DNA from 3 places in the Pseudoalteromonas sp. PA2MD11 genome. Region 2 is predicted to be linked to each of the others. Evidence: predicted binding sites of a transcription regulator. Region 2 holds the regulator's gene; each other region holds the start of a gene.
What was found. The regulator sigma-54, encoded in region 2, starts transcription at its own class of promoters, with help from an activator protein. The targets are predictions, from matches to a motif close to GTTGGCACGNNNNTNGNNT.

Region 1 (7,904 bases), on a different contig from region 2:
AAAAACAGAGCTTTCTGCGGTTAATACCAGAGTAAATTTATATCGAGAGAGGCTCAGTAGCATCAGTTGGTTTATGCGCGTTCTTAATGAGAGTGTTGCTCGAAAAGCAAATCAAGAAGATGAGTGCAAAGGACGCTTTTGGGAAGGTCGCTTTAAGTCACAAGCATTACTTGATGAAGCAGCTCTTGCAGCTTGTCTTGCGTATGTTGACCTAAACCCTGTAAGAGCGAAAGCGGCTGATTTACCTGAGCAATCTGACTACACCAGTATAAAAACACGCATTGAGTCAGCTCAAAATAATAAGCAACCAAAGTCACTTATGCGCTTTGCAGGTAAACCACGTAAGCATATGCCTAAAGGTCTGCCATATAAGCTCAAAACATACCTGCAACTCGTTGATTGGACTGGTCGCTCAATCCGAGAGGGTAAACCAGGGAAAATCCCTGAAAATGCATTACCAATACTTGAAAGACTAAATATTTGTACTGACAACTGGCTTACACTCACCACTTCCTTTACTCGCTCGTTTAAAAATACGGCTGGTAAAGAGCAAGCAATCACAGCTTACACAAATCACATGAAACGAAAACGGAGAAGCTCTATAGCTAAGAGCCAAGCTTTATTTTGTTAATCTATTAAAACTACAAAACGACACTAATAAACAGCTATTGATATAAATAGAAATATCGACGTTCTGAAATTACTTATGATATAAATTAAATAGCTAATTTTTCAGACAGAGTAACAATTAAGTACCAACCCCCACTTTCATCTAGCCGAGATAAATCTCAATTATGCGATGCTGCACTCATATCAATAAATAAAATGGGTGTCTTTATTGTTTATGTAAAAAATGGATGTCTCTTTAATTACATTTTATATTCTTAGAACAAAAGTGGGTGTCTTATTATATTGTCAAATCACTAAACAACACCTTGCTTTAACATTGCATCTGCAACTCGTTCAAATCCTGCTATATTCGCACCAAGCACCAAGTCGTGTTCAATAGAGTACTGCTTGGCAGTAACTGAAATAGTATTAAAAATGGATTTCATAACTTGCTGAAGTTTTTCATCAACTTGCTCAGATTGCCACTTTTGCATACTGGCATTTTGAGCCATTTCGAATTGGCTCGTCGCCACACCTCCAGCATTTGCGGCTTTGCTTGGCCCTAAGTAAACGTTGTGCTCTTTGAAAATCTTCATTGCTTCAGGTGTAGTTGGCATGTTGGCACCTTCGCACACAGTTAAACATCTGTTTTCTAAAAGAGCTTTAGCATCACCTTTAGTAATTTCATTTTGAGTCGCACATGGCAAAGCAATGTCTGCTTCATATCGCCAAACTTGATGACCGTCAGTTGGGTATTGATTGACAGGTGTGAACTCAGCATCTTCATGTTCATTCAAATAATCTCTAAGCTCAGCACCACGTTCACTTTTTAGATGCATCACTAATTTTACGTCAAGCCCATTCTTACTATATAGCGTGCCCTTCGAATCGCTACAGCTAAGAATCACAGCACCGTACTCATCAAGCTTTTTCATCAGATAAAGTGCAACATTACCAGCACCAGACACTAAGCACCGTTTTCCTGTTAAAGAGTCGCCTTTCGCATCTAACATAGCACTTAGAAAGTAAGCAACGCCGTATCCTGTTGCTTCTGTTCTTAAAGAAGAGCCATTTAATGATTCAGGTTTTCCTGTTAAAACGCCACTAAATTGGTTTGTGATCCGCTTGTACTGCCCAAACAAATAACCAATTTCTCTCGCCCCAACGCCAATATCACCAGCAGGTACATCTGTATTAGCACCAATATGACGGAAAAGCTCAGTCATGTATGACTGACAAAAACGCATAATTTCATGGTCGCTTTTGCCTTTGGGGTTGAAATCAGCACCACCTTTACCACCACCTAACGATAAACCTGTCAATGCATTTTTTAAGACTTGCTCAAAGCCCAAAAATTTAACCACACTTTGGTTAACGCTGGGGTGAAATCGTAAGCCGCCCTTAAAAGGACCTAACGATGAACTAAATTCAATTCTAAAACCACGATTAACCTGAACATTTCCAAGATCATCAAGCCAAGGAACCCTAAATATGACTTGCCTTTCTGGCTCTACTAATCGTTCAACAATAGAGTTTTTTTGATACTTATCATTAATCTCGAGATATTGATTAATCGAAGACAGAACCTCTTCAACAGCTTGATAAAACTCCGTTTCATTTGGATTAGAACTCTTTACTGATTTTAACACTTGCTCTATGTATTCCATCACTCATTCCTCTTCAAGCTGTTGAAAATAAGATTCTTAAAAATTAAACTCATTTACGAAAAGAATCGATCACTCTTACCTAATCATAAACACCATTGGCTGCTCACTATCATTTTTCCAATAATAACGCAAAGGCTCACTCTGAGTGTCATAAAACCACACCTCGGCCACCAGCTCTAATCCACTGTTAGCTAACATTAAACTAGATGACAGCTTGCTCTGTACCAATGGTGCACGAAGCAAACACTGGTTATAATCGGCTTTATCGTCGTCGCCTTTAAGACATATGTTTAAAAAGGCTCTGGTGTCACCAATATTCAAATCTACATCTACATCGAGCTCTAATTTACTACTTAAATTAAACTCAGGAGCAATCGTTAAATCATTCATCGTCTCAGGATCCACGCCAGTAGCAGGAGGTGTTGTCTCAGGTGGCGTTGTATCTGTTGTAGGTGCTTGCGTTACATTTGTTCCAGCACTTTCAGTTGCAGAGTCGCCTTCACCACCGCCACCACACGCAGCTAACATTAAGCTTATGATCACTAAAGTATAATGTTTCATAATTATTCTCCTCTTGAAATCACGTTAGCAGGCTTAGCATTGTTGAACCACATTGGCTTTTCTTGCCCTTTTGATTCTGCAAATGCTTTAAAGTCGCTGTATGCATGGGTAATATCTACGCCTTCTTTAGGGTGAGCCCACGAAGTACCTACTTCAATTGCCCAAGGCAGACCTGTTTCGGTTTGGAAGTAAAAACCCTGCGCACTGTCAGATGCATCATCAGACTCTGCGAAAGAAAATAGTTGCATATCAAATTTTTCTGTCGGCTGCTGATTCTTAAGGTGAACCTCCCAGCTTCTAGGGTCTTTACCAACCAAGGCTTCACCATGATAGTGTCCATCAGCTGCAAATATGAAAGGATCTAATGTGTACTTAGGTGCATCTGCGGTCGCTGTACCTGGTAATAAATCAATAAACAATGAAAACGTGACTTTACTGTTGCTATCACAACCCGTCTCGGTTCTAAAATAATTACAATTAGACTGTTTATCAATGTAATCCCAAGTATCAGGCATAATCACGAAAATAGCATCTTCAGTATTTTGCTCTAAGATCTCGTGCGTTTGTTCAAGACCATTAATCAGTAAACTAATTTTTTCAGCATTAATTTGGCTACGTAAAATGCGTTTATCATTTGAACCTTCCACAGTCTCATATAACCTAACTGCAAAGCCATTATGAAAATCAGCACCTATCCCAACTAGCTCACCTTCTATTTTGTAACCTGTAGCCATACCATTTTGATCTATAATTGTAGTTCGATAGTTTATAACTAAATCATTGAAGTCATAATCTCCAGAAAATGGCCATTTATCCTCAAATGCAAGTGTTACCCAGCTATTTTCTCCGGGGTAAACTAAGCTTCCCAATGTTGTTACAGAGTAATCTTCTACCTCCCCACCAATAACACCACCAGTTGCTGTAATTGGATTGGTTTCACTACCATCAGTTACACGAAAGCGAGACCAGGTTGTTCCCATAACGGCATCATCTGGAACATTAACTAAAATGCTATTATCGCCTTGGTTTAACCGATATTTAGACACCGTAATTTCATCCGCATCAAATTGGTAATTCTGATCCCAATCAAACCATGCGTATAGATATGTCTCGTCATTTGCAGAGGTAACAATAATTTGACTGGTATTGCCTGCTACCAAATCAGTGACGAACTTTACGCCGTCATCTGATTGATCATCAGGTGTTAAAAGTAAGTCTGAACGTGTATTAATATTCTCGCCATCTACTGTAGCACCTAAGTAAACCAAATTAGTTTGATCTGCATTTGGGTCAAATAAATGTCTTGCGCCACTGTCTTCGAGTGAGGTTTGATAAGGAGCTGGTGCATCACCAAAATCGATTGAATTATCCGTTACCTTTACCTCAGCAATTGCGCAGCGTGCACCATCATTTTGATTTGATGTAGGCCCTAAAGTAAACACCGCAGCAGTTGGTGTGTAACCGTTTACAGGGCTGATGCTAAGGTCTACTTTGTGTATTTTACCGCTTCGGTTATTACTAAAATAAAACTGTCCTTTTACATCAAAATACCCAGCACCATTCGCTCCGGTATCACCAGCTATATCTAAGTTCGCCACAAAAGTGGGTGTCTGATTATTAAGATCTATTTCGTATAAGTCGCCATTTGATTCAACTGCATACAAAAGGTTGCTATTAGGATGAAAAGCAAAATCATAAATAGCTAACCCCCAGCTAGCTGAACCCGCAACTAAATCAGCTTGATATTCATCAGCAGGCTCTCTCAAATCAATACCATACAATCCGAATTTGGGATGATACAAATAATATACCGCCTGATTAGTTTCACTATTTACATGAATGTCACCCACATAAAAGTTAGTATCAGGCAGACCGTTAACCACGAGTCGTTCTAGTTGATAATCATCACCAATTTTGACAACACTCTTAGGGCTTTGCTTACTAAAGCCATACATATATTGGTCTTTATAGTTAAAACCCACAGCATTTACGCTTTCATTGTTTGTTTCGTCACTAAAGTTTAATGACGGTGCTAATACTGTCGCTTTAGCAGAGACCAAATCAATTCCAAACATTTGTGCAGGTGTACCTTGTATTAAAAATGCTTTACTTGGGCATTCTTCAAACGGAGCTGCGCTTACATAACTAGTGGCAAGCACTGATAAAAGACAGACGGGTATTTTGCTTTTCATAATTACACTCTCCTGTGGTTATGTAATTATTTAAAGCAGCAATTGTTCCAAAATATAACTCATTAAAAAATAAGGTTTTAAATATTTTTTGCAGATCCTTTTTGCAAGATGCAACCATCTATATCGCAAAATGCAATTCTTTTTAATCACAAAAAACAAATTTACTCAACACAAAAGCATGATGTGCTAGAATTGCTTCAGAAAAAATAATAATAAATGTTAAAAATGAACTTTAAAGCTCTTGTTATTCTGCTTTGTACCTTGTCATTTGCATCAATTGCGTCAACTTTACAAGGCCACATTGATGAAGCTAGAACAATAAGCGATTACCAAGAACGCTATAAATATTTAACAAATATAGATAAACGCCTTATTGAATCTGCCAGTTTTGCTGAGCGATTAAGCTTTAATGTTAGATTAATTCACATTCATATACACCTAGGTCAGTTTCAACAGGCGCAAAACATAGTAGAAGAACTTGAGTCTTCTCCAAAATATAAAAGTGACACCTCTATTTATAGCGAATTATATTTAGTCAAAGCTCGATTGGCATATAGCGCAAATAAATTAGAATCTGCAATTCACTTATCTCAACAAAATGTCGCGCTGTTTCAGCGTTTGCAACTCACCGATTACGAAATTGATGCCGTTGCGAGCCTTGTCAGTGCTTATCATAATGCGGGTGAATATCAAGCAGCCTTGAACTTGCTTGAGGTTTATATTCACGACAACAATCGAGAATTAACCTTAAAGCAAAAAGAAATGCTCTACCATGGTTATTCGCGTAATCTTGAACAGTTAGACCGGTTAACCCTTGCCCTAGAATATAAGCTAAAACGCCGTGAAGTTATTCAGCAAATGTCGCCGTCTATTTCATTACAAGCAGGTATAAGTTATTCAATTGCTCAAAGTTATTTAGATTTAGAACAATACGAAAAAGCAAAGAGCGAGTTTATTACAGCCCTTAATTTTGATAGGCAAACGGGTTCACTGTCTGATATCGGACATAGTTTAGTTAAGCTATCCCAATGCGAATATGGACTTAAAAACTACCCTGCAGCACTTGAATACGCACAAGAGGCTAAGCAGGTCTTCGCTAGTTATAACAGTACGCGAAATACTGCCTGGGCAAACCATAATATTGCGATAAATTTGCTCGAAATAGATAAACCTGACCAAGCATTAAGCATTGAAAAACAAGTGATCATTGAACTCAAGCAAGACGATCACTTATATGTAGATGTATTACTTACATTAGCTAAGCTGTACATTGGCTCTACTGAGCACGAACAAGCTAAACATTATGCTGAGCAAGCCTACCAGTTAAGTAAGCAAAAAAATAAGCTGCAAAAGCAAATCATTGCCCTAGAACATTTGATCACTGTGACAGAAAAACAAGCTGATTATAAACAAGCCCTGTCGTATCAACGTGCTATTACAGAGCTTGAAAAAGGCTTTGCCCGTAACAACTACAACCACCGTTTAGCTGAGCTACAAAACTCCATTGCAATGCGCGACCGCGATTTAGCAATACAAGATTTAAAACTCCAAGACAATGAAAAAAGCCAAGCTATTGCCGCACAACGTCAAGCTATTTTATACAGCGTCTTATTATTTAGCCTGCTTTTAGCTGCAATGGGCATTGCTTTATTAAGAATAAGACAGAGAAAACAGCTTATTGAACAGCGCCGAAATTATCTGGATAAACAAATCAGTCAACGTAGTAAGTTATTATCACAAGTAGCTCACGAACTAAGTGGTCCATTAACAGGGTTGCGCTTACACCTTGAAACGCTTCAAGCAGGCCTAACCCAATTTAATGAGCTTACATACGAAAAGCTCAACCAAAAAATCACCGATATGGCAACTTTAGTTACTGATTTAAATAAAATTTCACTTTTAGAACAAAGCAGCTTTCAGCTCAACGTAACAACAATTAATGCGGCTGAGTATTTCCAAAGCTTACACGCAGATATGCTGATCCAGCTTGAAAAATTTGAAGTGACATTTACACAAAATGTTGCTGATGAACTAAGTTTTGAGTGCGATGCAACACGGCTTTCACAGTTATTTGCAAACTTAATCAGTAATTCGCTTAAGTACACAAATCACCCTGGTAAGATTAATTTGACGATTAGCCAAAACCAAACACAGCTTTTAATCTGCTATGAAGATTCATCCCCTGGCGTCAGCGACGAGAGTTTAGCAAAGATTTTTGACCACCTTTATAGAGTGCCTGACTTAAAAACAGTGAAACAGTCAGGTTCAGGAATTGGGCTTGCGATAGTAAAACAAATTGTCGAAGCCCATAACTGGCGTATTACAGCAGCTCATAGCGAACTGGGTGGTGTACGCTATGACTTAACGATTGCTATTTAGCAGACTTGTCTGGCCATTCAAACGCGCCAACATCGCCAGGAAATACAACCGGTGATTCAATACCGTCTTTGTTCACAGCCGCAACACCAAAATAGTAGTTATCGATAACAACATTTTTCAGTGTAGCTTCGGTTACCTTGCCAACATCGCGGCTAAACTGCCATCGTGGCTCACTTGTATAACGCCAATAGATTTTATAACTAACCACCGTTGGATCATCGCTTTTATGCCAGGCTAAGGTTGTACTTGGCTTTACAGCACCTGAAATATTAACACCCGTTGGTGGCGCCGGAGCCCATGCCATTGATGCCATTGTTACTGCATTGAGTGAGGTTAATTTCGCTGCATAAGCAAAATCAACATGGTCGATGGTGTCACCATAAGTAATGCCATTTTCAGTACGTAAGTCTTGATGCTGTTGATTATAGTTTTCGTTGGTTTCCATTATACGCACAGCGGCAAAGCCAACATCGTTAAATGGACGGTGATGCCCTCC
Region 2 (7,904 bases):
GCCTGTAGAAAATAAAAAAGACGATAAAGGCCAACCATGAGCACATTAAAAGCAGAGCTTTTAGCTAAAAGCTACAAAGGCCGCCAAGTGGTTAAAAATGTCGGTCTTGAAGTTGAAGCGGGCAGTATTGTTGGCTTGTTAGGGCCAAATGGTGCAGGTAAAACAACGACCTTCTATATGATTGTAGGCCTCGTACCAAGCGACAAAGGAAAAATAAGCATTGATGATAACGATATCACGCTTTTGCCAATGCACAGCCGTGCGCGCTTAGGTATTGGTTATCTACCACAAGAGTCGTCTATTTTTCGAAAATTAACAGTTTACCAAAACTTGATGGCCATATTAGAGACCCGCAAAGATCTTAACAAAACAACGCGCGAAGAGACGCTTAACAACTTATTAGATGAATTTAGCATTCAACATATTCGCGATAGCCAAGGTATGGCACTGTCAGGTGGTGAACGACGCCGCGTTGAAATTGCACGTGCATTAGCCGCTAATCCTAAATTTATCCTTTTAGATGAGCCTTTTGCTGGTGTTGATCCTATTTCGGTGTTAGATATAAAGAAAATTATTGAGCACCTAAAAAATCGTGGTATTGGTGTACTTATTACTGACCATAATGTTCGAGAAACCCTTGATGTTTGTGAAAAAGCCTACATTGTTTCTCATGGGGAGCTAATTGCATCAGGGACACCTGAGCACGTATTAGCTGACCAAACTGTACGTGATGTTTATCTAGGCGAGCAATTTAGGCTGTAACCATTACGCCACCGACTAGAGCATCTGCTAGACTTATACAACGACAATAAATCGATAACAGTGTCTTCACCGTTACCGATAACTTAAAAAGGATTGTTAGGGATACATGAGGCAATCATTACAGCTGCGCATGGGCCAGCAACTTACAATGACTCCACAACTGCAACAAGCCATTCGCTTGTTGCAGCTCAGTACATTGGATCTCCAGCAAGAAATTCAAGAAGCGCTTGATAGTAATCCTCTGCTTGAAGTGGAAGAAGCGGATTACAACGAAGAAAGCATCGGTAAGAATGAGCAAAAAGCGGAGTCTGACGATGTACAAGTCAGCGCGTCTGCCGACGAAGCACCTAGCGAATTCGAGCAAGAAAGTAGTGATGCTCTGAGTAAGGATACGGTTAGCGATGACTTAGCTATGGATATTACGTGGGATGAGTACATGAGTGCCGCCCCATCAACATCGTCTGGGCCAATGCCTGAAGACGAGTCTATTTACCAAGGTGCTTCAACAGAAACACTGCAAGAATATTTAATGTGGCAACTACAGCTCACACCATTTAGTCCTACCGATGAAGCGATTGCCGTTGCCATCGTTGAAGCTATCGATGACTCAGGTATTTTAACGGTTAGCTGCGAAGATATTGTCGAAAGCTTTAATCAAAATAATGATGAAGAAGAAATCGAACTAGATGAAGTTGAAGCTGTCTTAAAAAGAATACAGTTATTCGATCCAGTTGGTATCGGCGCGCGAAGTTTACAAGAGTGCCTGTGTATACAACTTCGTCAATTCGATGCCAATACGCCATATTTAGCTGAAACTAAAATGGTTTTATCTGAGCATATCGAATTATTAGCAAGTCGCGACTATCGCACTTTAATGAAAAAGACTAAGCTTAAAGAAAACGAGCTTAAAGAAGTGATGACGCTCATTCACAGCTTAAATCCTAAGCCTGCGGATAGCATAGTACGCGAAGAATCTGAGTACGTTATACCTGATGTATCAGTGAAAAAAGTGAAAGGCCGCTGGGTAGTCGAGTTAAACCCAGATTGTATGCCAAAGATTAGAGTGAACAGCCAATATGCGGCGATGTCTCGCTCTGTTAAATCAAGTAGCGACAGCCAATTTATTCGCTCTCACTTACAAGAAGCAAAGTGGTTTATTAAGAGCTTAGAAAGCCGTAACGATACGCTTTTAAAAGTGACCAACTGTATCGTTCAACAACAACAAGCTTTCTTTGAGCATGGCCCTGAGGCAATGAAGCCGATGGTGCTAAATGATGTTGCTGAAATGGTCGAAATGCATGAATCGACGATTTCACGGGTAACAACGCAAAAATATATGCATACCCCACGGGGTATTTTTGAGTTGAAATATTTCTTCTCAAGCCATGTCAGCACCGAAAATGGTGGTGAGTGTTCTTCTACAGCAATACGCGCTTTAATCAAGAAGTTAGTCGCTGCAGAAAACTCAGCTAAACCATTGAGTGATAGCAAAATTGCAGATATATTGGCTGAGCAAGGAATTAAAGTAGCTAGACGTACAATTGCAAAATATCGTGAGTCTCTAGCAATACCTCCGTCTAATCAGCGTAAGAGTCTGATTTAGACGTTTTACATAGAAGGAAAAATGCTTATGCAACTAAATTTAACTGGTCGTCATGTAGAAATCACTGATTCATTAAGAGACTATGTAAACACTAAGTTCGCAAAACTAGAAAGGCATTTTGATCATATTAATAATGTTCATGTCATTTTAGATGTAGAAAAATTAAGCCAAAAAGCAGAAGCAACTTTACATGTAAACGGAGGCGAGTTGTTCGCTTCTACAGAACATCAAGATATGTACGCAGCAATTGACTCATTGATCGATAAACTTGATCGCCAAGTCATTAAGCATAAAGAGAAATTAGCTCGACATTAAATTATGAAACTTAGTTCACTTACTAATCAGGACTGCAGCAAAGCTGCGGTCCTTTTTAATAGCAAAAAAAGAATTCTTGAGTATATTAGCGAGTTAGCTCACCAGCAGTTTCCTCATTTATCTCAACAAGATATCCTAGATGCTTTTCTGAACAGGGAAAAGTTAGGTAGTACAGGTATCGGCCGAGGAATAGCTATTCCCCACGGTCGAATGAGTGGTGCTGATGAACCTCATGCATTTATTATTGTCAGTGAATCTCCCATCAATTTTGATGCGATAGACAATCGTCCCGTTGATATTTTTGTGGCACTCATCGTACCAGATGGCGATTGCCAGTTGCACTTGAAGACCTTGTCAACAATTGCTGATAGACTTAAAGATAAAGATTTTTGTAAACAGTTGCGAAGTGCTACAAGCGATCAGCAACTATTTCAAGTAATTGCATCAGAGGCATAAATGGAATTAATAATTATCAGCGGTCGCTCAGGCTCGGGCAAATCGGTCGCTTTACGAGTTCTTGAAGACTTAGGCTACTACTGTGTTGATAATATTCCTGTCAACCTACTGCCTTCGCTCGTGCGAAGTGTTTCTGATAATTATGACAAAATTGCCGTCAGTATCGACGTACGTAACTTACCGAAAGAGCAGCAAGAGTTTAATGATATTCTTGAGTACCTGCCAGGTTTTGCTAACCCAACACTATTCTACCTAGATAGTGATGATCAAACCCTAATCAAGCGTTTTTCTGAAACTCGCCGTTTGCATCCATTATCGATTGATTCTTTACCGCTTGATCTTGCCATTAAACAAGAAAAAATCCTGCTTGATGTGCTGATCACCCGCGCTGACTTTATGATTGATACCACTGATTTGAGTGTTCATCAGTTAGCAGAATCAATTCGTGAAAAGATTTTAGGTAAGAAAGATAAAAAACTGATTATTACGTTTATGTCGTTTGGTTTTAAGCATGGCATTCCAAAAGAAGCTGACTACGTTTTTGATGCACGCTTTTTACCGAACCCACACTGGGAGCCTGATTTAAAGCCACTAACCGGCCTCGATCAGCCTGTCAGGGATTATTTAGCTAGCCACAGCATAGTGCAAAAGTTCACTTGGCAGATTCAAACCTTTGTACAGACTTGGTTGCCACATCTAGAGCGCAACAACCGCAGTTACCTAACCATTGCAATTGGTTGTACAGGAGGCCAACACCGTTCTGTTTACTTAGCGCAAACAATTGGTGAAAGCTTTTCTAAAACTCATGCTAATGTAAAAATTCGCCACCGCGAACAAGATATCTAACTAGGCACCAACAATGCACGCTGAAGATACCTTTTTAATTCAAAACAAACTTGGCTTACATGCTCGCGCTGCGACTGTTTTAGCGCAACTAGCACTGCAATTTGATGCCAAAATTACACTTTTTCAAGATGAGAAAGAAGCTGAAGGCGACAGCGTGTTAGCGTTAATGCTCCTTGAAAGTAGTCAAGGAAAAGAGGTTCGTGTTGTATGCGAAGGTCCTGACGCTGACGCTGCATTAACGGCAATCGGCGAATTAATTGCGCAACGCTTTCACGAGCAAGAATAGCATTTGCTAAGACTTCAAGGTTTACGGTAAACTTACTTCGGATATTTAAAATTCCCTTTAAATATCCTACTTTTATATCGCTCGCTTTTCTAAATTACAAAACTCTTAATAAATTTATCGCAGTGCGACGATATCTCTGCAAATACACTACAAAGCAACTATGCTGTATTTGCATAGCCTATTTAAACTTTTTTCAGTTGTAAGGACGCCAATGCCAGAAGCCTTTGAACAAGATTACCCACTACAACAACTCAAACAAGTGACCAAGTCACTCAATAGTGGTCAATTTGTTCAAGTGCGCGGCATGTTAGCCAAAACGGCACCTTGTGATACAGCCCTTTTACTTGAGTCTTCTCCCCATAAAATTCGTCGTATGCTTTGGCAGCTGGTTGACCCAGATGTCCGTGGTGATGTTCTAGAGGAACTCTCTGAAGATGTACGTCTTGGCATTATTGCCCAGATGGAGCCTGAGCACATTGCTGCTGCTACAGAAGATATGGACGACGATGACTTAGGTGAGGTTTTACGTAGTCTTCCTGATACCGTATATCAAGACGTTGTTAGCGCGATGGACTCGCAAGATAGAGAAAGGGCAACTCAAGCGCTTTCTTATCAAGAGCGCTCAGCCGGAGCCCTGATGAACAGCGATACGGTAACCATTCGTCCAGATGTTACCCTAGATGTAGTTTTACGCTATTTACGCTTACGAGGTGAGTTACCAGAGGGTACCGATGATTTATATGTAGTTGATAAACATAACTGCTTTTTAGGGGCGCTTTCGTTAACCACGCTACTGACAAGTCCTTCTGATAAAGTTGTTCGTGATTTAATGGATGAAGACTGTGAGTCAATCCTAATCTCTATGGATGAAAGCGATGTGGCGCAGCTATTTGAGCGTCACAACTGGATTTCAGCTCCTGTTGTAGATGATAACGCTCACTTGCTTGGCCGTATTACCATCGATGATATCGTTGACGTAATCCGTGAAGATGCAGAGCACAGCATGCTAAGCCTCGCTGGTCTTGACGACGAAGAAGATACCTTTGCGCCAGTGCTAAAAAGTTCGCAGCGTCGCTCTATTTGGCTTGGGGTTAACTTATTAACCGCATTGCTAGCAGCAATTGTGGCAAGCTTTTTCGAAAACACCTTAGCAATCTTACCTATTTTAGCGGTACTCAATGGTATCGTACCTTCAATGGGTGGCGTTGCAGGTAGCCAAACCTTAACCCTGGTTATTCGTGGTATAGCGGTTGGCCATATCAACCAAACCAACCAACGCTTCTTATTACTCAAAGAGCTGGCGATTGGCGCACTGAATGGTATTATTTGGTCGATATTAATTGCTGGAGTGGTTGCCCTATGGCAATGGGACTTTAAGCTCGGCGCAGTGCTGGCCTTTGCAATGTTTATGAACCTTGTTGCCGCAGGTATTGCAGGTGCAAGCATTCCATTAATTCTTAAGAAAATGAAAATTGACCCTGCCCTCGCCGGCAGTGTGGTACTGACAACAGTGACGGACATTGTCGGTATCTTTGCCTTTTTAGGCACCGCAACCTGGCTATTAATCTGATACCAATTCACAATAATACTTAATTAAGCGAATTGGTATAACTAAAAACGGCCCTTTAAGAGCCGTATTTATATCTTTTACTTTGCACGCTGCTTATTTTTACCTACTCTAGGTTTAGTATTGGCCTTTTTAAACTGGCTAAAACCGGTATGACGAGTCAGTGCTGCACGGCCTTTACCGCCCTTACCTTTAGCAGTTTTCTCGTTTCGACCTTCTTCAGGTACCAAACAATTCGGCCCTTTACCAATTAAATTCGCTTTGCCCATTTTTCTTAGTGCTTCACGGATCATCGGCCAACCAGCAGGATCGTGGTATCGTAAAATCGCTTTGTGTAAGCGACGCTGGCGTGCGCCTTTTGGAACAGGCACTTGCTCAGTATTGTTCTTAATATTGCGCAGAGAGTTCATCTCAGTGTGATAAATTGTGGTTGCATTGGCCATCGGCGATGGATAAAAGTTTTGTACTTGATCAAGCTTAAAGTCATGAGCCTTCAACCATAGCGCCATATTCACCATGTCTTCGTCTTTCGTTCCTGGGTGAGCAGAAATAAAATACGGGATCAAATACTGCTTTTTACCCGCTTCTTTTGAGTATTTATCAAATAGCTCTTTAAACTTATCGTAAGCACCCATGCCCGGCTTCATCATCTTAGATAATGGACCATCTTCAGTGTGCTCAGGCGCAATTTTTAAGTACCCGCCTACGTGATGGGTAACCAACTCTTTTACGTAGCGAGGGTCTTCTACGGCTAAGTCATAACGTACGCCAGACGCGATCAAGATTTTCTTCACACCTTTTACATCTCGAGCTTTTTTATAAAGCTCAATCGTTGGGGTGTGATCCGTGTCCATGTGCTTACAGATATCAGGATAAACACATGATAAACGTCGGCACGTACTCTCTGCTTTTTTACTCTTACAGCGCAACTTATACATATTCGCGGTCGGTCCGCCTAAGTCAGAAATAACCCCAGTGAAGCCCGGTACTCTGTCACGAATTTGCTCAATTTCATCAATAATTGATTGCTCAGAACGGCTTTGAATAATACGTCCTTCGTGCTCTGTAATCGAACAGAAAGAACAACCACCAAAGCAACCACGCATGATGTTCACCGAGGTTTTAATCATTTCATAAGCTGGGATTTTTTCATCGCCGTAGCTTGGGTGCGGAATACGCTGATAAGGCAAACCAAATACGCCATCCATTTCTTCAGTTTCAAGCGGAAATGCAGGCGGGTTAACCCAAATAGAGCGGTCGCCATGGCGTTGAAATAACGCACGTGCACAACCTGGGTTTGTTTCTTGGTGCAAAATACGCGAGGCATGGGCATAAAGCGGTTTATTTACGCTTACTTGCTCATACGCTGGTAGCTTAACGTAGGTCTTTTCCCAAGGCTTAGGACGAGCAGGCTGAATCGTGATTGGTTTAGCCGCCTCGGCACTTAAATCGATCCCCGCTTGCTTAAATTCAGACTTACTACAACCCACATCATCTGCGCCATACGGGTTTGGAATTGGATCAATCTTACCGATTTTATCAATTGCAGTTGAGTCACTACCGCGCCAACCCGGTAATGGTTCTTTACGAATAACCGCAGTACCACGAATATCTTGAATTGTCTCAACCGACTCACCCGCAGCAATACGGTGGGCAACTTCAACAAGTGGGCGCTCAGCGTTACCGTAAATTAAAATGTCAGCTTTAGCATCAAACAATACACTACGGCGTACTTTTTCTTGCCAATAATCATAATGAGCAATACGGCGTAAACTCGCCTCAATACCACCAATGATCAGTGGCACATCTTTATAAGCTTCGCGACAGCGTTGGCTGTATACAACTACCGCACGGTCAGGACGTTTACCGCCTATGTTACCCGGAGTATAAGCGTCATCATGACGCATACGCTTTTCAGCAGTATAACGGTTGATCATCGAGTCCATATTACCCGCTGTAACACCAAAGAATAAGTTAGGCTTACCTAACGCCATAAAGGCATCTTTTGAGTTCCAGTCAGGCTGCGCAATAATACCCACACGAAAACCCTGTGACTCAAGCATACGCCC
Region 3 (7,904 bases), on a different contig from region 2:
TGTTAAGTAAAACACTGTTGTTAGGACAACGGTAATCGAGGATAAGTTATGAGTAACGACATCAGCTCTGCATCATCATCCTATATGGATAGCTTGCGTTGGAATCAAAGCAATACGCAAACAACTGAGGAAGACAACAACACACTTTCTCAGGAAGATTTCTTTTCGTTGTTAACACAGCAGTTGTCGTTCCAGGATCCGAGTAACCCTGCTGATAACGATCAAATGATCGCGCAGATGACGAACTTTACTATGGCTGAAGGTATTTCAAACTTAAACGAGAAGTTTGACTCACTGACTGCATCAATGACATCAAATTCTGCGTTACAGGCTTCCACTTTGGTTGGTAAGCAAGCGTTATTAGAGTCTGACACCATTGACTTTGACGGTGAAAACCTTGCTAAAGGGTCGGTGGTTGCTGAGACAGCCGTTGAATCTTTAACGCTAAGAATAACAGATTCTTCAGGTCAGTTAGTACGAACCATTGAATTAGGTTCTCAGTCTGCGGGCGCACTGCGTTTTGAGTGGGATGGTAAAGATAACGATGGCAATGTGCTCCCTGAAGGCCAGTATGACATCAGTGCTGAAGGCTTTGTAAATGGAGACTACAGCAGTATGCCTATGGCGACCTTTAAGAATATTGAAAGTGTCAATATTAATGGCGCAAGCGGCATTATCGTAAATACAAAAGAGGGTGCGGTTAGGCTAACTGATATAGCTGAAATCGCATAAGTATAAAAGGTTTGGGTTAGCTTAGGCTAAGAGATAGGTTAGAGGTGAGTTATGAGCTTCAATATTGCATTAACAGGCTTAGCAGCCGCACAAAAAGATTTAGACGTAACAGCAAATAATATTGCTAACGTTAACACTACGGGCTTTAAAGAGTCTCGTGCAGAGTTCGCTGATGTATACGCATCATCAGTATTTAGTTCTGGTAAAACAAAAAATGGTGACGGTGTAAGAACAACAATGGTGGCACAACAATTCCACCAAGGTTCACTCTCTTTCACAAATAACTCACTTGATTTAGCAATTACTGGTGAAGGTTATTTCGCAATGGCGAATGACTTAGGTGCACAAGACTTTACTTACACGCGTGCTGGTGCGTTCAAACTTAATAAAGATAACTTTATTGTGGATGCGAGCGGTAATTACTTACAAGGTTTCCCTGTTGATGAAGCAACCGGTGACACAACCTCTGTAAGCTTAAGTACATCTTCTGCGCTACAAATTCCAGATGCATCAGGTTCACCACGTGCAACCACTAATGTCTATTCGTCATTTAACCTTGATTCACGTGCCTCTGCGCCAACTGTGACACCATTCGATCCAGAAACAAGTGCAACTTATAACAGCTCTACATCGACAACGGTGTATGACTCATTAGGTGAACCGCATATTCTACAGTTCTTCTTTGTGAAAACTGATTCTACAGTGACTGGTAATGAAAATGAGTGGGAAGTATACGCTACATTAGATGAAAAGCCATTTGATGCAACAGGTGTTGAGCAAACCACAACACCTTATACACCATTATCAACTTTTCAGTTTGATGCCAGTGGCTTACCACAAAGTACAGATGGTACAGCGAATACTGATACAACATTTAATCCATTAACGTTACCGAGTGGTTTAGGTGCTGCGACAGGCCTTTCTGATTTACTTTCGAATGGTGCAAGTTTCCCTGATGATGTGACTATTAACTGGCGTGATGAAGCGGCAACAGCAAATAAAGTTCCAACTCAATACGCAAGTAACTTTGAAGTAAAAGCATTAGAGCAAGATGGTGCGACTGTAGGTCGTCTATCAGGAATTGATATCGGTTCTGACGGTAAAATTGTTGCGTCATACAGTAATGGAGATACGTCGTTCCTAGGTCAAGTTGCTATGGTGCGCTTCTCTAATTCACAGGGCTTGCAACAAGTTGGTGATACATCTTGGAAGAAGAGTTTAACGTCAGGTGAGCCGATTGCGGGTGAACCAGGTTCAGGTACTCTAGGTTCAATTAACTCATCAGCGCTTGAGCAATCAAACGTTAACTTAACCAATGAACTTGTTGACTTAATTAGTGCTCAGCGTAACTTCCAAGCAAATTCACGTGCGCTTGAGGTTAACTCAACACTACAACAAAACATCCTACAGATCCGTTAATCTTAACGGTTCTAAGCTTAATCCGACACGAAGGCTGCTTCCTCTATTGGCAGCCTTTTTTCATTCTTACTATTCATTTTTCTCTTCTATTTTAGCGTCAATTTTACTTTGGCACTTTTATTGCATTTCTTAATTATCGTATTTTTAGTGAGTCAATGTTATGGACAAAATGGTCTACATTGCCATGTCGGGTGCTAAGCAAAGTTTGCGAGGTCTTGAGCTCAAGGCCAACAATCTTGCTAATGCTAACACCACTGGCTTTAAAGCTGATTTTGCACAAGCTCGCTCTATGCAAGCCTTTGGTGAAGGTCTGCCATCTAGGGTGTTTGCAATGCAAGAACGCCCAGGATCTAATATGGAATCGGGTGGTTTTGTTGAAACTGGCCGTGAGCTTGATATCGCGATGAGCGACCGTGGTTGGTTGAGCGTACAAGATGCATCCGGCAATGAGGCGTACACCAAAACTGGCACATTAAACATTACTCCAGATGGCGCATTGATCACGAGCCATGGCCGTCAAGTAATTGGCGAAGGTGGTCCAATCATTTTGCCATTGCCTATTGAAAAAGTTGAGTTTAGTGAAGATGGCGCTATTCAGGTTCGCCCGCAAGGTGCGCCTGCTAACTTTTTGGAAGTGGTTGATCGCTTAAAAGTGATTGAGGCTGATAACACTCAGCTTGAAAAAGGCAATGACGGTTTATTTCGACCAAAAGAAGACATGTTGGTCAATGACCTTTGTGGTTTTTGTGACATTTCACCAAACGTAAAAGTATTGTCGGGAACGCTTGAAATGTCGAACGTAAACCCAGTGCATGAAATGGTCGATATGATCAGCAATCAACGCCAATTTGAATTACAAGTTAAATTGATGAAAACAGCCGAAGAGCTCGATGAGCGTCAAGATCAGCTGTTACGCATTGTTTAAGATGACTGAGAGGGTAGAGTTATGAATCCTGCATTATGGATCAGTAAAACCGGGCTTGACGCCCAGCAAACCGATATTTCGGTGATCTCAAATAATCTCGCGAATGCCAGCACGGTAGGCTACAAAAAAAGCCGCGCCGTATTTGAAGATTTACTATATCAAAACATTAACCAGCCAGGTGGCCGCTCGTCGCAAGACACTGAAATGCCGTCAGGCTTAATGCTTGGTGCCGGTGCCAAAGTGGTTGCTAACCAAAAGAACTTTTCACAAGGTAATATGCTTACCACTGAAAATTCATTGGACTGGATGATCTCAGGCCCAGGTTTTTTTGAAGTGCAATTACCAGATGGCAATATTGCCTATTCACGTAATGGTCAATTCACGACTGACGAAGATGGTCGCATTGTAACTTCCGGCGCGGGTTTTCCATTACAGCCAGAAATGAACGTACCAGACGATGCACAATCAATTACTGTTTCACAAGACGGTGAAGTGTCAGTGCGTATTTCAGGTCAAGCAGAGAACGTGGTCATCGGTCAGCTCACCATTAGTGATTTTATTAATCCATCGGGTCTTGAGCCTATGGGGCAAAACTTATACACAGAAACCGCTGTGAGTGGCGCACCTGTGCAAGGTAATCCTGGTATCGATGGTTTAGGCACTGTGGTTCAAGGTTCCCTTGAAACCTCTAACGTGAATGTAACGGAAGAGCTTGTTAACTTGATTGAAACGCAACGAATTTATGAAATGAATTCAAAAGTGATTTCAGCGGTTGATGAAATGCTTAGTTACATCAATCAGCAACTTTAATGGGTAGGAGGCAGCATGCGTAATATTATCTTAGTCACATCAGCAGCATTGATGCTGGGTGGTTGTATGACAACGCAAAATCATCATGTGGTTCAGGATGACCCTTACTATGCGCCTATGTATCCGGAACCAAGTACTGAACAAGTGGTACCAACAGGTTCGTTGTTTGATAGTTATTCGGCAAATGACTTGTACTCAGATAAAAAGGCATTACGCGCCGGCGATATCATCACTGTTAAATTGCAAGAGTCTACCCAAGCAACTAAAGCGGCAAAAACTGAAACCGACAAAGAAACAGATGCTAGTTTAGACCCTGTTATTGGGCTTGGCGGAAACCCGGTTAACATTGGTGGCGACAGCATTCAGTTTGGTATTGGCTCAGGGGCATCGTTTAAAGGCGATTCAAAGTCTAACCAATCAAATAGCTTATTTGGTGATATTTCTGTCAATGTGATGCGTGTTTTACCGAATGGGAACTTGGTTATTCGTGGTGAAAAATGGCTCACTTTGAATACTGGTGAAGAATTTATTCGCCTAGAAGGTTTAGTTCGTCCTGAAGATGTGCAAGCAGATAACACGGTAACTTCCAATCGTATTGCTAATGCGCGAATTCAATACTCAGGTAAAGGGCAAATTCAAGAAACGCAAAGTGCAGGTTGGCTGTCTCGTTTCTTTAGTAGTTCGCTTTTCCCATTTTAGAGGAATAAAGTCATGAATGGGTTTAAATACATCATCGCTCTTTGCTTAATTAGCCTGCAGTTTTCTGCACAGGCTGAGCGAGTCAAAGATGTATCTATGGTTGAGGGCGTACGCTCTAACCAATTAGTGGGGTATGGTTTGGTTGTCGGTTTGCCTGGCACAGGTGAACAAAGCCGATTTACTCAACAAAGCTTTAAAGCCATGTTAAATGGTTTTGGTATCACCTTACCAGATAGCTTAAAACCTAAAATCAAAAATGTTGCCGCTGTGGCTGTGCATGCAGAGTTACCGGCATTTAGAAAACCGGGTCAAACCATTGATATTACGGTTTCGTCTATTGGTAGTGCGGGTAGTTTACGTGGTGGTACCTTATTACAAACCTTTTTAAAAGGGGTTGATGGCAATACCTATGCGATTGCACAAGGTAGCTTAGTTGTAGGTGGTTTAGGTGCGGAAGGGGCTGATGGTAGCCGTGTAATTATTAATACACCCACTGTTGGTCGTATTCCAAACGGTGCCATTGTAGAGCGTGCTATTAAGAGCCCGTTTATGCAAGGTGACTATATTACCTTTAATTTAAATCGCCCAGATTTCACAACAGCAAAACGCCTAGAGCAAACGATTAATGATTTGGTGGGGCCTGACAGTGCTCAGGCAATTGATGCAGCGTCAGTGCGAGTGTTAGCACCGCGTGATGCATCTCAACGTGTTGCGTATTTATCTACCCTTGAAAACTTAGAGTTTAAGCCTGCAGACACAGCAGCAAAAATTATTGTTAACTCCCGCACTGGTACAATTGTGATTGGCAAAAACGTGAAGCTACAGCCTGCGGCAATAACTCATGGTGGTTTAACGGTTACGATTGCTGAGCAGCAAAATGTGTCACAGCCAAATGCTTTAAGTGATGGTGAAACTACCGTTACCAATCAAAGTATTATTGATGTGAACGAAGATGATTCACGTGCTTTTGTATTTAATCCAGGTGTTAATCTTGATGATCTCGTACGCGCAATCAATGAGGTCGGGGCCGCACCGGGTGATTTAATGGCAATCCTTGAAGCTTTAAAAGAAGCGGGGGCGATAAACGGGCAACTGGTTATCATTTAAATTAAAACGCGCTTTCGAGCGCGTTTTTTGTTTCTATAACCTTTAATCCTTCAGTGTATAAACATCAGCCAAAATCTTGGCCCTGAAGTTACTCCATTCCTGTATCAGTTATTAGCTACTCATTTATAAAGCTTTTTATTGGCGCAATTTTTGCATTTTAATTTTCATTATTAACTATTGTGTCAAAAAGCTGATGGATACTAATCATCTCGACAAGCAAAACTTTTTTGATTTAGGCAACTTAGACTCGTTACGTCAAAGTGCTCTAAAAAGTGATGCCTCTAGCGATGCGTCAAAAGAGGCGCTGAAAAAAGCGGCGGCACAATTTGAATCTATCTTCACTCAAATGCTGCTGAAAAGCATGCGTAAAGCAAATGAAGCGTTTGAAGATAAAGATAGCCCATTTAATTCAAGCGGCGTTAAGTTTTTTGAAGAGATGCATGACCAACAGTTATCGGTTGAACTTTCATCAAACGGCTCGCTGGGTCTAGCTGACTTAATTGTTCAACAACTCTCGCCAGATGGTAAACAGTTTACTCCAGGTTCTGTGCTTAGAACGACGGCTGAGTTCGACAGTGATAAGCGCGCAACCGGTGCAACGAGCGACAGTCACAAGATTAAAGCTGAGCCAAAAGCTGTTGCAGATACAGCTGCGAACGAGCAAACAGAAAACCGCTTTGAAGATGCAGAGTCTTTCATTAGCTCTGTTTGGGAGCACGCTAAAAATGCGGCTGAAAAAATTGGTTTAAACCCTGCTGTAATGGTTGCTCAAGCGGCGCTTGAGACTGGGTGGGGTAAACACATCATCAGTAAAGCTGATGGCACCAGTAGTAACAACTTATTCAACATTAAATCGGATAGGAGCTGGCAAGGCGATAAAGCAAGCAAAGTCACGCTTGAATTTGAACAAGGCGTGCCAGTTAAAAAGCAAGCAAGTTTTCGCTCTTATCAATCGATTAAAGACAGTGTGAACGACTTTGTGGATTTCTTAAATGAAAATCCACGTTATCAAGAAGCACTTAATAATACCGCAGAGCCTGCAGCCTTTTTAGATTCGTTACAAAAAGCAGGCTATGCAACTGATCCAAATTATGCCGATAAAATTAAGCAGGTATTGAAGCGCGTTGAGCTTCAAAGCGTTGCTGCTTCATTGGTACGTTAAGGAGTAGACCCTCATGTCATTTAGCTTATATGACATAGCAAATGCCGGTGTAAGAGCTAACTCTGAGCTTTTACAAACCACCAGTAAAAACATCGCCAACGTTAATACCGAGGGCTATGTGCGTGAGCGTACTGAGTTCACAACCATGATCGATAATCAAGTGGGTCGTGGTGAAACGTATCGCTTACTGAATGAATTTGCACAAAAGCAATTAAATAGAGATACCTCTAATAAGGCATTCTTTGATCAGTTTGTAACTGAAGCAAGCCGAGTAGATAGCTTGTTTTCTGAAGAGTCAAACAGCTTATCAACCAGTATCAACTCGTTTTTTAACAACGTACAAGAAAGCTTAAATCAACCGTCGTCAACAGTAGCTCGTTCACTGGTCATGACGGATGCACAAAACTTAATTGATCAAATGGACAGATTGTCGAGCATTGTGGTTGACCAAAAAGCCGTGGTAAATGAGCAGCTAGAAATCTTCTCTGATGAAGCAAATAACTTAATTCAAAGCATCAGCGAACTAAATACCAAGATTGCATCTGTTCATGGCACTGATCGTGAGTCAGTATCAAGTGGTTTATATAATGAACGTGATAAAGCAATTCGTGACTTATCTGAGCTGATTGATATCGAAACACTCGATGGCAACAACGGCGAAAAACAAGTTTATTTAGGCTCAGGTCAAGCACTTGTCATGCAAAGTGGCACATTTAACCTGTTTTCATTCAGTGGCGACCCTGATCCGAACTTTAAAGAATTAAAACTTGATGTAAACGGTGGCAAAGCCGTGCCGCTTGATGTTGATGTAAGTAAATTGAAAGGCAAAATTGGTGGCTTACTGGCATTTCGTGACGATATTTTAGTGCCAGCGCAAAATCAACTTGGTCAAATGGGCTTAGCGTTAGCCGATGCCTTTAATCAGCAAAATAGCCTAGGTATGAACGCCAATGGTGAAATTGGCGGTGATATCTTTGCTATTCCAACGGTAGATGTGTTTGGCTATCAAGCTAATACGGGCACATCAACAATGACGGCAACGGTTGAGCC

Region 1: the regulator sigma-54 is predicted to act here: its motif matches at 5,063-5,081, upstream of ISP07_RS04105 (LruC domain-containing protein).
Region 3: the regulator sigma-54 is predicted to act here: its motif matches at 5,830-5,848, upstream of flgJ (flagellar assembly peptidoglycan hydrolase FlgJ).

What each region holds. Positions count from the first base shown of each region.
Region 1 covers NZ_JADKNF010000002.1:302,152-310,055, forward strand. Annotated here, with positions in the region: gene ISP07_RS04090 (transposase) at 1-631, shown strand, start outside; gene gdhA (NADP-specific glutamate dehydrogenase) at 924-2,276, opposite strand; gene ISP07_RS04100 (hypothetical protein) at 2,352-2,837, opposite strand; gene ISP07_RS04105 (LruC domain-containing protein) at 2,840-5,029, opposite strand; gene ISP07_RS04110 (ATP-binding protein) at 5,255-7,408, shown strand; gene ISP07_RS04115 (M28 family metallopeptidase) at 7,401-7,904, opposite strand, start outside.
Region 2 covers NZ_JADKNF010000012.1:48,165-56,068, reverse strand. Annotated here, with positions in the region: gene lptA (lipopolysaccharide transport periplasmic protein LptA) at 1-40, shown strand, start outside; gene lptB (LPS export ABC transporter ATP-binding protein) at 37-762, shown strand; gene ISP07_RS13625 (RNA polymerase factor sigma-54) at 869-2,365, shown strand; gene hpf (ribosome hibernation promoting factor) at 2,393-2,680, shown strand; gene ptsN (PTS IIA-like nitrogen regulatory protein PtsN) at 2,684-3,136, shown strand; gene rapZ (RNase adapter RapZ) at 3,137-3,982, shown strand; gene ISP07_RS13605 (HPr family phosphocarrier protein) at 3,996-4,268, shown strand; gene mgtE (magnesium transporter) at 4,480-5,838, shown strand; gene ISP07_RS13595 (YgiQ family radical SAM protein) at 5,916-7,904, opposite strand, start outside.
Region 3 covers NZ_JADKNF010000003.1:8,170-16,073, forward strand. Annotated here, with positions in the region: gene flgC (flagellar basal body rod protein FlgC) at 1-35, shown strand, start outside; gene ISP07_RS04745 (flagellar hook assembly protein FlgD) at 49-732, shown strand; gene flgE (flagellar hook protein FlgE) at 784-2,151, shown strand; gene ISP07_RS04755 (flagellar basal body rod protein FlgF) at 2,312-3,076, shown strand; gene flgG (flagellar basal-body rod protein FlgG) at 3,098-3,886, shown strand; gene flgH (flagellar basal body L-ring protein FlgH) at 3,902-4,585, shown strand; gene ISP07_RS04770 (flagellar basal body P-ring protein FlgI) at 4,598-5,692, shown strand; gene flgJ (flagellar assembly peptidoglycan hydrolase FlgJ) at 5,886-6,854, shown strand; gene flgK (flagellar hook-associated protein FlgK) at 6,868-7,904, shown strand, end outside.